Sinorhizobium fredii NGR234: one gene and its partners. The protein of the gene in region 1 interacts with the protein of each later gene in a pairwise test. Links are inferred from orthologs where the notes say so. Each region holds a gene or a part of one and is shown on either strand. Other genes may lie near its edges.

Region 1 (3,051 bases):
CGCGACCCCGGACATGATGCCGCTCGTCGGCCGTCTCGGCAAGGTTCTCGGCCCGCGCGGCATGATGCCGAACCCGAAGGTCGGCACCGTGACGATGGACGTCACCGCAGCCGTCAAGTCTTCGAAGGGCGGCGCCGTCGAGTTCCGCGTCGAGAAGGCTGGTATCGTTCACGCCGGCGTCGGCAAGGCATCCTTCGATGCCAAGGCGCTGGAAGAGAACATCCGCGCTTTCGCAGATGCGGTGATCAAGGCGAAGCCGACCGGCGCCAAGGGCAACTACGTCAAGCGCGTGGCGATCTCCTCGACGATGGGCCCCGGCCTAAAGATCGACCCGGCAACGCTGAGCGTCGCCTGATAATTCTACAGCGCCGTGCGCTTTTTAAGCGCACAAAGGTCGCTGTAGCGCTTTGAATTGCTGCATGTTTTGTCCTTAAATCGAACCCGATTTAAGGACACATGCAGGGGCTTGGGCCCGAAATCGAATTTCCGGCCTTTCGAGGCCGGAAATATCCGGGCTTCCGGCCCGGAATTCCTGTCCGAGATTGCGGGTGGTTCTACCTTAATCACCATGCCCGCATGAGACGGGTAAGATCTGGATTTCAAGTGACGCCGTAGGCGTCGAAATTCGGTTCGAACCTCGCTTGCCTTGTGTCAGACCCGGCTATCCGGGAACGCCAAGGGACAGGATCCTTAAGCGTTGCTTGGGATCGAGCATGATCCCAGGTGACAAAGGCAAACCCGGCAGGGCTGCGATGAGCAACCCTGTCAACTGGAGACAGACAGTGGAAAGAGCGGAAAAACGCGAATTCGTCACGGAGCTGAACGAAGTCTTCAAGGCTTCCGGTTCGGTTGTCGTGGCCCACTATGCTGGTGTCACAGTTGCGCAGATGAACGACTTCCGTTCGAAGATGCGCGCTGCTGGCGGCACCGTCAAAGTCGCGAAAAACCGCCTGGCCAAGATCGCTCTTCAGGGCACCGAGTCGGAAGGGATGACCGATCTCTTCAAAGGACAGACGCTGATCGCATTCAGCGCTGACCCGATCACGGCTCCCAAGGTCGTCATGGATTTCGCCAAGACCAACGACAAGCTCGTTGTTCTGGGCGGCGCCATGGGCACAACCACGCTCAACGCCGAAGCAGTCAAGTCGCTTGCGACCCTGCCTTCGCTCGACGAGCTGCGCGCAAAGCTGCTGGGCCTTCTCAATGCCCCGGCAACCCGCGTCGCGACGGTTGTCGCAGCACCGGCAAGCCAGCTTGCCCGCGTGTTCTCGGCCTATGCCAAGAAGGACGAAGCCGCCTGAGGCGGATTTTCGCTGTTGTATCTAAAACCGGTTCGAACCGAACAAAAGGAAAAGTAAAATGGCTGATCTCGCAAAGATCGTTGAAGACCTCTCCTCGCTGACCGTCCTGGAAGCTGCTGAGCTTTCCAAGCTGCTCGAAGAAAAGTGGGGCGTTTCTGCCGCTGCTCCGGTAGCCGTTGCTGCCGCTGGTGGCGCTGCTGGCGGTGCTGCTGCCGCTGCTGAAGAAGAAAAGACCGAGTTCGACGTCATCCTGACGGATGCCGGCGCGAACAAGATCAACGTCATCAAGGAAGTCCGCGCCATCACCGGCCTCGGCCTCAAGGAAGCCAAGGACCTCGTCGAAGGCGCTCCGAAGGCTGTCAAGGAAGCCGTTTCCAAGGCGGAAGCTGCTGACCTCAAGAAGAAGCTCGAAGACGCTGGCGCCAAGGTCGACGTCAAGTAATTCGACGAAATGCGAAGGGAGGGGGCCTTTGTGGCCGCCTCTCTTTGACCGTTTTTGGAACATATTACCCAAAAGCCTGTCGAAAACGGCTTTTGGGTAATGGGTTCTTCAAGAGGATGGTCGCGATCGGGAGATAGCACAGCGTTCCGTGCTGGCGTCTTTCGAAAGCTTGACGAGATTGAACAACTCATTTGATCGACGGGATCGACTGGCCATCGGTTCCCGTCCGTTGCAGGCCCGGATGCAAGATTGACAAGGAGCGACGATGGCTCAGACCCTATCGTTCAACGGTCGTAGGCGCGTACGCAAGTTTTTTGGTAAGATCCCCGAAGTCGCAGAGATGCCCAACCTCATCGAGGTCCAGAAGGCGTCCTACGACCAGTTCCTCATGGTGGAAGAGCCCGCAGGCGGGCGCCCGGACGAGGGACTTCAAGCTGTTTTCAAATCGGTGTTTCCGATCAAGGATTTTTCGGGCGCTTCGATGCTCGAATTCGTATCCTACGAATTCGAGCCGCCGAAGTTCGACGTCGAAGAATGCCGTCAACGCGACCTGACCTATGCGGCGCCGCTCAAGGTGACCCTGCGGCTGATCGTGTTCGATATCGACGAAGATACCGGCGCCAAGTCGATCAAGGACATCAAGGAACAGAACGTCTACATGGGCGACATGCCGCTCATGACGGACAACGGTACCTTCATCGTCAACGGCACTGAGCGCGTCATCGTTTCGCAGATGCACCGTTCGCCGGGCGTCTTCTTCGACCATGACAAGGGCAAGAGCCACTCGTCCGGCAAGCTGCTCTTCGCCGCGCGCGTCATTCCGTATCGCGGTTCGTGGCTCGACATCGAATTCGACGCCAAGGACATCGTGCATGCCCGTATCGACCGTCGCCGCAAGATTCCGGTGACGTCGCTGCTGATGGCGCTCGGCATGGATGGCGAGGAGATCCTCAGCACCTTCTATACGCAGTCGCTCTATCAGCGCGACGGCGATGGCTGGCGCGTGCCGTTCCAGCCGGATGCCCTGAAGGGCCAGAAGGCGATCGCCGAGATGATCGATGCCGATACCGGCGAAGTCGTCGTCGAGGCCGGCAAGAAGCTGACGCCGCGCCTGTTGCGGCAGTTGCAGGAAAAGGGCCTGAAGGCGCTCAAGTCGACCGACGACGAGCTTTATGGCAACTACCTCGCCGAGGACGTCGTCAACTACGAAACCGGCGAAATCTACCTGGAAGCCGGCGACGAGATCGACGAGAAGACGCTTCCGGTCATCCTGTCGGCCGGTTTCGACGAGATCCCGGTTCTCGACAT
Region 2 (2,882 bases), 1.8 Mb from region 1 along the record:
AGTGTGCGGTGAAGGTGCTCGATGAGCAGCCGGCGGGCGTGCACGAGGCTATCCACGACGCCCGCAAGAGCTTCAAGCGCCTGCGTTCGCTCTACCGGCTCGTCGCCTCGGATGCCCCTCTCTTTCAGAAGCAGGAAAACGATCGCATCCGCGGCATGGCGCGCAATCTCTCGACCGTTCGCGACGCCGCCGCCCTCGTCGAGAACGCCACCTATCTGCGCGAGCATGCGGCCAGCGAAGAGCAGCAGGTCGCGCTCGACAAGATCTGCTCGATCCTCGCCGAGCGCCGCGACCGGATTGCCGAAGGCGAGACCGACCTCGACGGAAAGATTGAATCGACCATCGTCAATTGCGATCAGGCACTCGCTGCTCTCGGTCATGTTTCGTTCGACGACGGCAGACGAAGTTCCGCCAGCCGACTGGAAAAAGGCTGGCGGAGAACATTGAAGCGCGCCGCGCGTGCGAAGGCCGCCTGCGATACAGGCACGGAGGCTGGGCTCTTCCACGAACTGCGCAAGCGCGCCCAGGACTACAGGATGCATCTGGCGCTGCTGCGCGAGGCGTGGCCGTCTGCAATGCAGGCGAAGCGGGCCGAAACCAAGGAACTGGTCGACGTCCTTGGTCATCTGAACGACCTTGCCACGATGACCTCTCTCATCAACGAGGAGCCTGATCTCGCCGGAGACAGCCAGAACCAGGCTCACCTGCTTTCCGCCATCATCGCGCGCCAGGAGCAACTGAGGATGGCCGCCCTGCAGCGGGCCGGGAACGTCTTCCTGGATGATCCGAAGTGCGAAAGCCGCACCGTGAAGCTGCTATGGCTCGAAGCGGACCGCTAACGCCGGTGGGACGTTCCGGCGCGGCCCGTCGCAATTGCGCTTGAACCGCGAAAGCTGTATTTGCGTGCCCCATGACCGACATGCTCACGACACCGCGCCCGGAGGCGCAGGGCCAGTTTCTGGTGGCCGCGCTCTACCATTTCGTTGCCTTTCCGCGCTTCGCCGAATTCCGCGGGCCGCTGCAGGCTGTCTGCGACGCCAATGGCGTAAAGGGCACGCTGCTGCTCGCGCATGAAGGCATCAACGGCACGATCGCCGGCACCGAGGCGGGCATTGCCACGGTGCTTGCCTACCTCACCGCACAGCCTGAATTCACCGGCCTCGAACACAAGGAAAGCCGGGCGGCGGCCATGCCCTTCCTGCGCATGAAGGTGCGGCTGAAGAAGGAGATCGTCACCATGGGCGTCGAGACCATCGACCCCAACCAGGTGGTCGGCACCTATGTGGAACCGAAGGACTGGAACGCGCTGATCGCCGATCCGGAGACGCTGGTCATCGATACGCGCAACGACTACGAGACGGCGATCGGCCTGTTTCGCGGCGCCGTCGATCCGCAGACCAAGACGTTCCGCGAGTTTCCCGACTGGGTCCGCAACCACACCGGCCTGCACAACAAGCCGAAGATCGCCATGTACTGCACCGGCGGCATTCGCTGCGAGAAGGCGACCGCCTTCATGAAGGAACAGGGTTTTGAAGAGGTCTACCACCTCAAGGGCGGCATCCTGAAATATCTCGAGCAGATCCCGGCGGAGGAAAGCCTCTGGGACGGCGCCTGCTTCGTCTTCGACGAACGCGTCTCCGTTACCCATGGCCTTGCGGAGGGCGAGCACACGCTCTGTCACGCCTGCCGCCAGCCTTTGACACCGGAAGACGTCCTATCTCCCCATCACGAGGAGGGCGTCTCCTGCGTCCATTGCCACGCGGTTCGCACCGAGGAGGACCGCGAGCGCTACCGGGAGCGGCAGCGGCAGATCGCACTGGCGAAGAAGCGCGGCGAGCGGCATTTGGGAAGCTGAACTGTCCGCCCCTCATCCGGCCTGCCGGCCACCTTCTCCCCGCAAGCGGGGCGAAGGAGACTCGCAGCACCCTCTGAAGTCCCTCTCCCCGCGGAACCGCGCGGCGCCGCCTACATCCCCTCTCCCGCAAGCGGGGAGAGGGCCAGGGTGAGGGGCAATCGCTCCTCAAACCAAATACTCCCCACTGAATGCGAGTTCTTCAACCAGCATCAAGATCGATCGTCGCGGTATCCTCGCCCGCCTCGATCGCGAGGTATCCAGCACCGGTGATCGCCGCCCAATCCGCCTCGCTGGCAAGGACCACGGGACAGGTCTTGCCATACAGCTCGGCCGCGACCATCGCCCCGACGGTGACGATCGCGTCGCGCGCCAGCAGCACGATACCTGCCGGCCCGGTGCCGCGCCGTAGCGCTTCCGCCAGCACCGAGCTCCCGGAACTCGAGCCGCGTCCTGCCCGCATCACCAGGATTCGGCCGCTCATCACCTCGTTCTTCTCGGGATGCCACTGGTCGATGATCCGCCCGGTCGCCGAGTCGAGGCCGCCCCAGAAGCTCAAAGGCTCAGACAGCACCAGCGTTTCTGCCTGCGACGATCCACTCACCAGCGTCGTCGCCTCAAGTCGCACCGTCACAGCCGCACCACCTTGCCGGCCCGAGCCGACGCGACGCAGTCCGCAAGCGATCCGAAGGCGACGTCGACGCCGATGTTGCCGGGCGCGTAATAGGCCCATTTGCCGGAATTGGTCATGACGGTGCCGGACAGGTCACGCATCACCGCCGTCACATAGGTGCAGGTATCGATGACCAGCGTGATGCCGGCTGCACTCAGGCGCTCGTCCCAGCCGCGTCGCTGCAATTCCTCGAGCACCGCCCGATGGGTGTTGACATAGACGTCGATCATCGGTCGCGCGCCGTCGATCAACGGCATCAGCCGCTCGAACTCGGCAAGCGAGAAATGCGGCGTGCCCAGACTGACGGCGGTCAGCGGCGTTCCGTCCGGAACCGTCGACAGCTTATGAACGGTCTCT
Region 3 (3,083 bases), 210 kb from region 1 along the record:
ATCATCAGGCGGATCTTGCGCGTATGCATCATTGCGGTGTTCCTTGTGAAAAACGTTATATTGTGGGGCTGTTTCCGAGGCGTGCTGTGGTTAGTTTTGGCGGTCGTCGCGAAAGGCGTCAACTCTGAGGCTGCGCGGACGACCTGCGGCGGGGAGGCGACCACTGCAAGACCGTCCGGCCGCTCGCGTCCAACATCGTCCCTTGCATGAATTCCAACCCTCAACCTGACCAAATCGGCAGACGTGACCCTAATACGAAACAGGGCAGAATTACATCGCCGAGTCGAATGACGGATGTTCCCTGCGGATCATGCTTTCCGGATAATTACCCGGAAGGATTTCATCCCTGCAACCCGAAGTATAGGCAAGTGCCCGAAGCGCGTTCTCCACAGTGCGATTGCCTCTGATTCTTGCCGCGGCGGCCCGGTTGCGGTAGCAAGGAGGCATGGGACAAAGCCTTTTGCCGCCCTCGGGCGGGGACGACAACATTCAGCCGGTTGACCTCAAGGCGGCGCTGGAAGAGCGCTATCTCGCCTATGCGCTGTCGACCATCATGCATCGCGCGCTTCCGGATGTCCGCGACGGGTTGAAACCGGTCCATCGCCGCATCATCCATGCGATGAGCGAGATGGGCTTGAGGCCCAATTCGTCGTTCAAGAAATGCGCCCGCATCGTCGGCGACGTCATCGGCAAGTTCCATCCGCATGGCGACCAGTCGGTCTACGATGCGCTGGTCAGGCTCGCGCAGGATTTTTCACAGCGCTACCCGGTCGTCGACGGGCAGGGCAACTTCGGCAATATCGACGGCGACAACGCCGCCGCCTACCGCTACACCGAAGCGAAGATGACCGAGGTCGCGGCCCTCCTTCTGGAGGGCATCGACCAGGACGCCGTCGATTTCCGTCCGACCTACAATGAGGAGGACGAGGAGCCGGGCGTGCTTCCCGGCGCCTTCCCGAACCTCCTCGCCAATGGCGCCTCGGGCATCGCCGTCGGCATGGCGACGTCTATCCCGCCGCACAACGCCCATGAGCTTTGCGACGCGGCGCTCCATCTCATCCGTCATCCGAAGGCGCCGCTCGAAGATTTGCTGTTCGATCCGGCCAATCCGCAGCGCGGCGGCATCGAGGGGCCGGATTTCCCGACCGGCGGCATCATCGTCGAGAGCCGCGCCAGCATGCTCGAATCCTACCGCACCGGCCGCGGCGGCTTCCGTGTCCGTGCCCGCTGGAGTGTCGAGGACCTGGGGCGCGGCGGCTATCAGATCGTCGTCACGGAGATTCCCTATCAGGTCCAGAAGTCGCGGCTGATCGAGAAGATCGCCGAGCTGCTCATTGCGCGCAAACTGCCGCTGCTCGAGGACATTCGCGACGAATCGGCGGAGGACGTCCGTGTCGTGCTCGTCCCGAAGAGCCGCTCGGTCGACGCCAATATCCTGATGGAATCGCTGTTCAAGCTGACCGAGCTCGAAAGCCGCATTCCGCTCAACATGAACGTTCTGTCGATGGGCCGCGTGCCGCGCGTCATGGCGCTCAACGAGGTGCTGAGCGAATGGCTGGCGCATCGCCGCGAGGTGTTGCAGCGCCGCTCGCGCCATCGGCTTGCCGCCATCGACCGGCGGCTCGAGATCCTCGGCGGCTATCTGGTCGCCTATCTCAACATCGACGAGGTCATCCGCATCATCCGCGAGGAGGATGAGCCGAAGGCCATGATGATCGAGCGTTTCGCGCTGACCGACGTCCAGGCCGAAGCGATCCTCAACATGCGGCTTCGCTCGCTGCGCAAGCTCGAGGAGTTCGAAATCCGCACCGAATTCGACGCGCTGTCGAAGGAGAAAGCGGAAATCGAGGCGCTGCTCGCCTCCGATGACAAGCAGTGGCAGGCGGTCGCCTGGGAAATCGGCGAGGTCAAGAAGAAGTTCGCCAAGGCGACCGAGCTCGGCAAGCGCCGCAGCACCTTCGCCGATGCGCCGGACGCCGATATCGAGGCGATCCAGCAGGCGATGATCGAGAAGGAGCCGATCACCGTCGTCATCTCGGAAAAGGGCTGGATCCGGGCGCTCAAGGGGCACATCTCCGATACGTCTGCGCTGCAGTTCAAGGACGGCGATGCGCTGAAGGTGGCGTTCCCGGCGCAGACGACGGACAAGATCCTCGTCTTCACCACCGGCGGCAAGGTTTACACACTCGGCGGCGACAAGCTGCCGGGCGGCCGCGGCCATGGCGAGCCGTTGCGAATCATGGTCGATATGGAAAACGATCAGGACGTGCTGACGGCCCTCGTCCACGATCCGGCGCGCAAGCTCATCGTCTCGTCTGCCGCCGGCAACGGCTTCGTCGTCACCGAAAGCGACATCGTCGCCAATACCCGCAAGGGCAAGCAGGTGATGAACGTCGTGATGCCGGACGAGGCGAAGCTCGTCGTGCCGACCAAGGGGGATCACGTTGCCGTCGTCGGCGACAATCGCAAGATGCTGGTCTTCCCGCTGGCGCAGATACCGGAAATGGCGCGCGGCAAGGGCGTGCGCCTGCAGCGCTACAAGGACGGCGGCATTTCCGACATCCGCTGCTTCACCATGGCCGAGGGCCTCACCTGGGAGGACAGCGCCGGCCGTGTCTTCACGAAGACGAAGGACGAGTTGGTCGAGTGGCTGGGCGACCGCGCCGGCGCCGGCCGCCTTGTGCCCAAGGGCTTTCCGCGAAGCGGCCGGTTCAGCGGCTGATCGCTTCTGGTTGTCCACAGCTTCCACGTCTTTCGCGGCGAGCCCTGCAACTCTTCGATGTTTCCTTAAATCGGCCGCGATTTGACGAATGATGCGCCGGAGAGAGGAACGCGATGATCTCGGCTCTTGACGATACACTGTTGGCGCTCGCCGATCCCACACGCCGCCGCATATTCGAAGTCCTGTTTGCTGGTGAAACCGCCATTGCGGACGTCGCCACAGCGGTCGGCGCGGAAGAGGACGAGTTGTCGAATCACATGGTGATACTGGAGGAGGCGGGGCTGATTACCCGCCGGCACCAGGACGATCACGAGGTGGTCGCCGCCGACCCGGGCCCATTGGAGATCGCGGCGGAATGGAT

What was found. The genes of interacting proteins can lie anywhere in the genome.
Region 2: the proteins of rplL (region 1) and NGR_RS25820 interact in binary tests that used the Escherichia coli proteins (3 or more experiments, as listed by UniProt). The link is inferred for Sinorhizobium fredii NGR234 from one-to-one orthologs.
Region 3: the proteins of rplL (region 1) and parC interact in binary tests that used the Escherichia coli proteins (3 or more experiments, as listed by UniProt). The link is inferred for Sinorhizobium fredii NGR234 from one-to-one orthologs.

What each region holds. Positions count from the first base shown.
Region 1 is NC_012587.1:1,226,509-1,229,559, forward strand. What follows is about bases 109-3,051. They hold rplL (50S ribosomal protein L7/L12), read left to right. Parts: upstream 109-1,359; coding sequence 1,360-1,743; downstream 1,744-3,051. Other genes in these bases: rplA (50S ribosomal protein L1), read left to right, coding at 109-355; rplJ (50S ribosomal protein L10), read left to right, coding at 783-1,301; rpoB (DNA-directed RNA polymerase subunit beta), read left to right, coding at 2,009-3,051. Outside these bases: more of rplA, read left to right, coding at 1-108. UniProt on the Escherichia coli protein: The binding site for several of the GTPase factors involved in protein synthesis (IF-2, EF-Tu, EF-G and RF3). Is thus essential for accurate translation.
Region 2 is NC_012587.1:3,075,614-3,078,495, forward strand. Bases 109-2,882 are described here. They hold NGR_RS25820 (rhodanese-related sulfurtransferase), read left to right. Parts: upstream 109-910; coding sequence 911-1,855; downstream 1,856-2,882. Other genes in these bases: NGR_RS25815 (CHAD domain-containing protein), read left to right, coding at 109-839; NGR_RS25825 (aconitase X swivel domain-containing protein), read right to left, coding at 2,055-2,486; NGR_RS25830 (aconitase X), read right to left, coding at 2,483-2,882. Outside these bases: more of NGR_RS25815, read left to right, coding at 1-108. UniProt on the Escherichia coli protein: Catalyzes oxygen-dependent 5-hydroxyuridine (ho5U) modification at position 34 in tRNAs, the first step in 5-carboxymethoxyuridine (cmo5U) biosynthesis.
Region 3 is NC_012587.1:1,013,668-1,016,750, forward strand. The notes cover bases 109-3,083. They hold parC (DNA topoisomerase IV subunit A), read left to right. Parts: upstream 109-445; coding sequence 446-2,722; downstream 2,723-3,083. Other genes in these bases: NGR_RS16030 (ArsR/SmtB family transcription factor), read left to right, coding at 2,836-3,083. Outside these bases: NGR_RS16020 (membrane protein), read right to left, coding at 1-32. UniProt on the Escherichia coli protein: Topoisomerase IV is essential for chromosome segregation; it is the principal protein responsible for decatenating newly replicated chromosomes. It relaxes supercoiled DNA.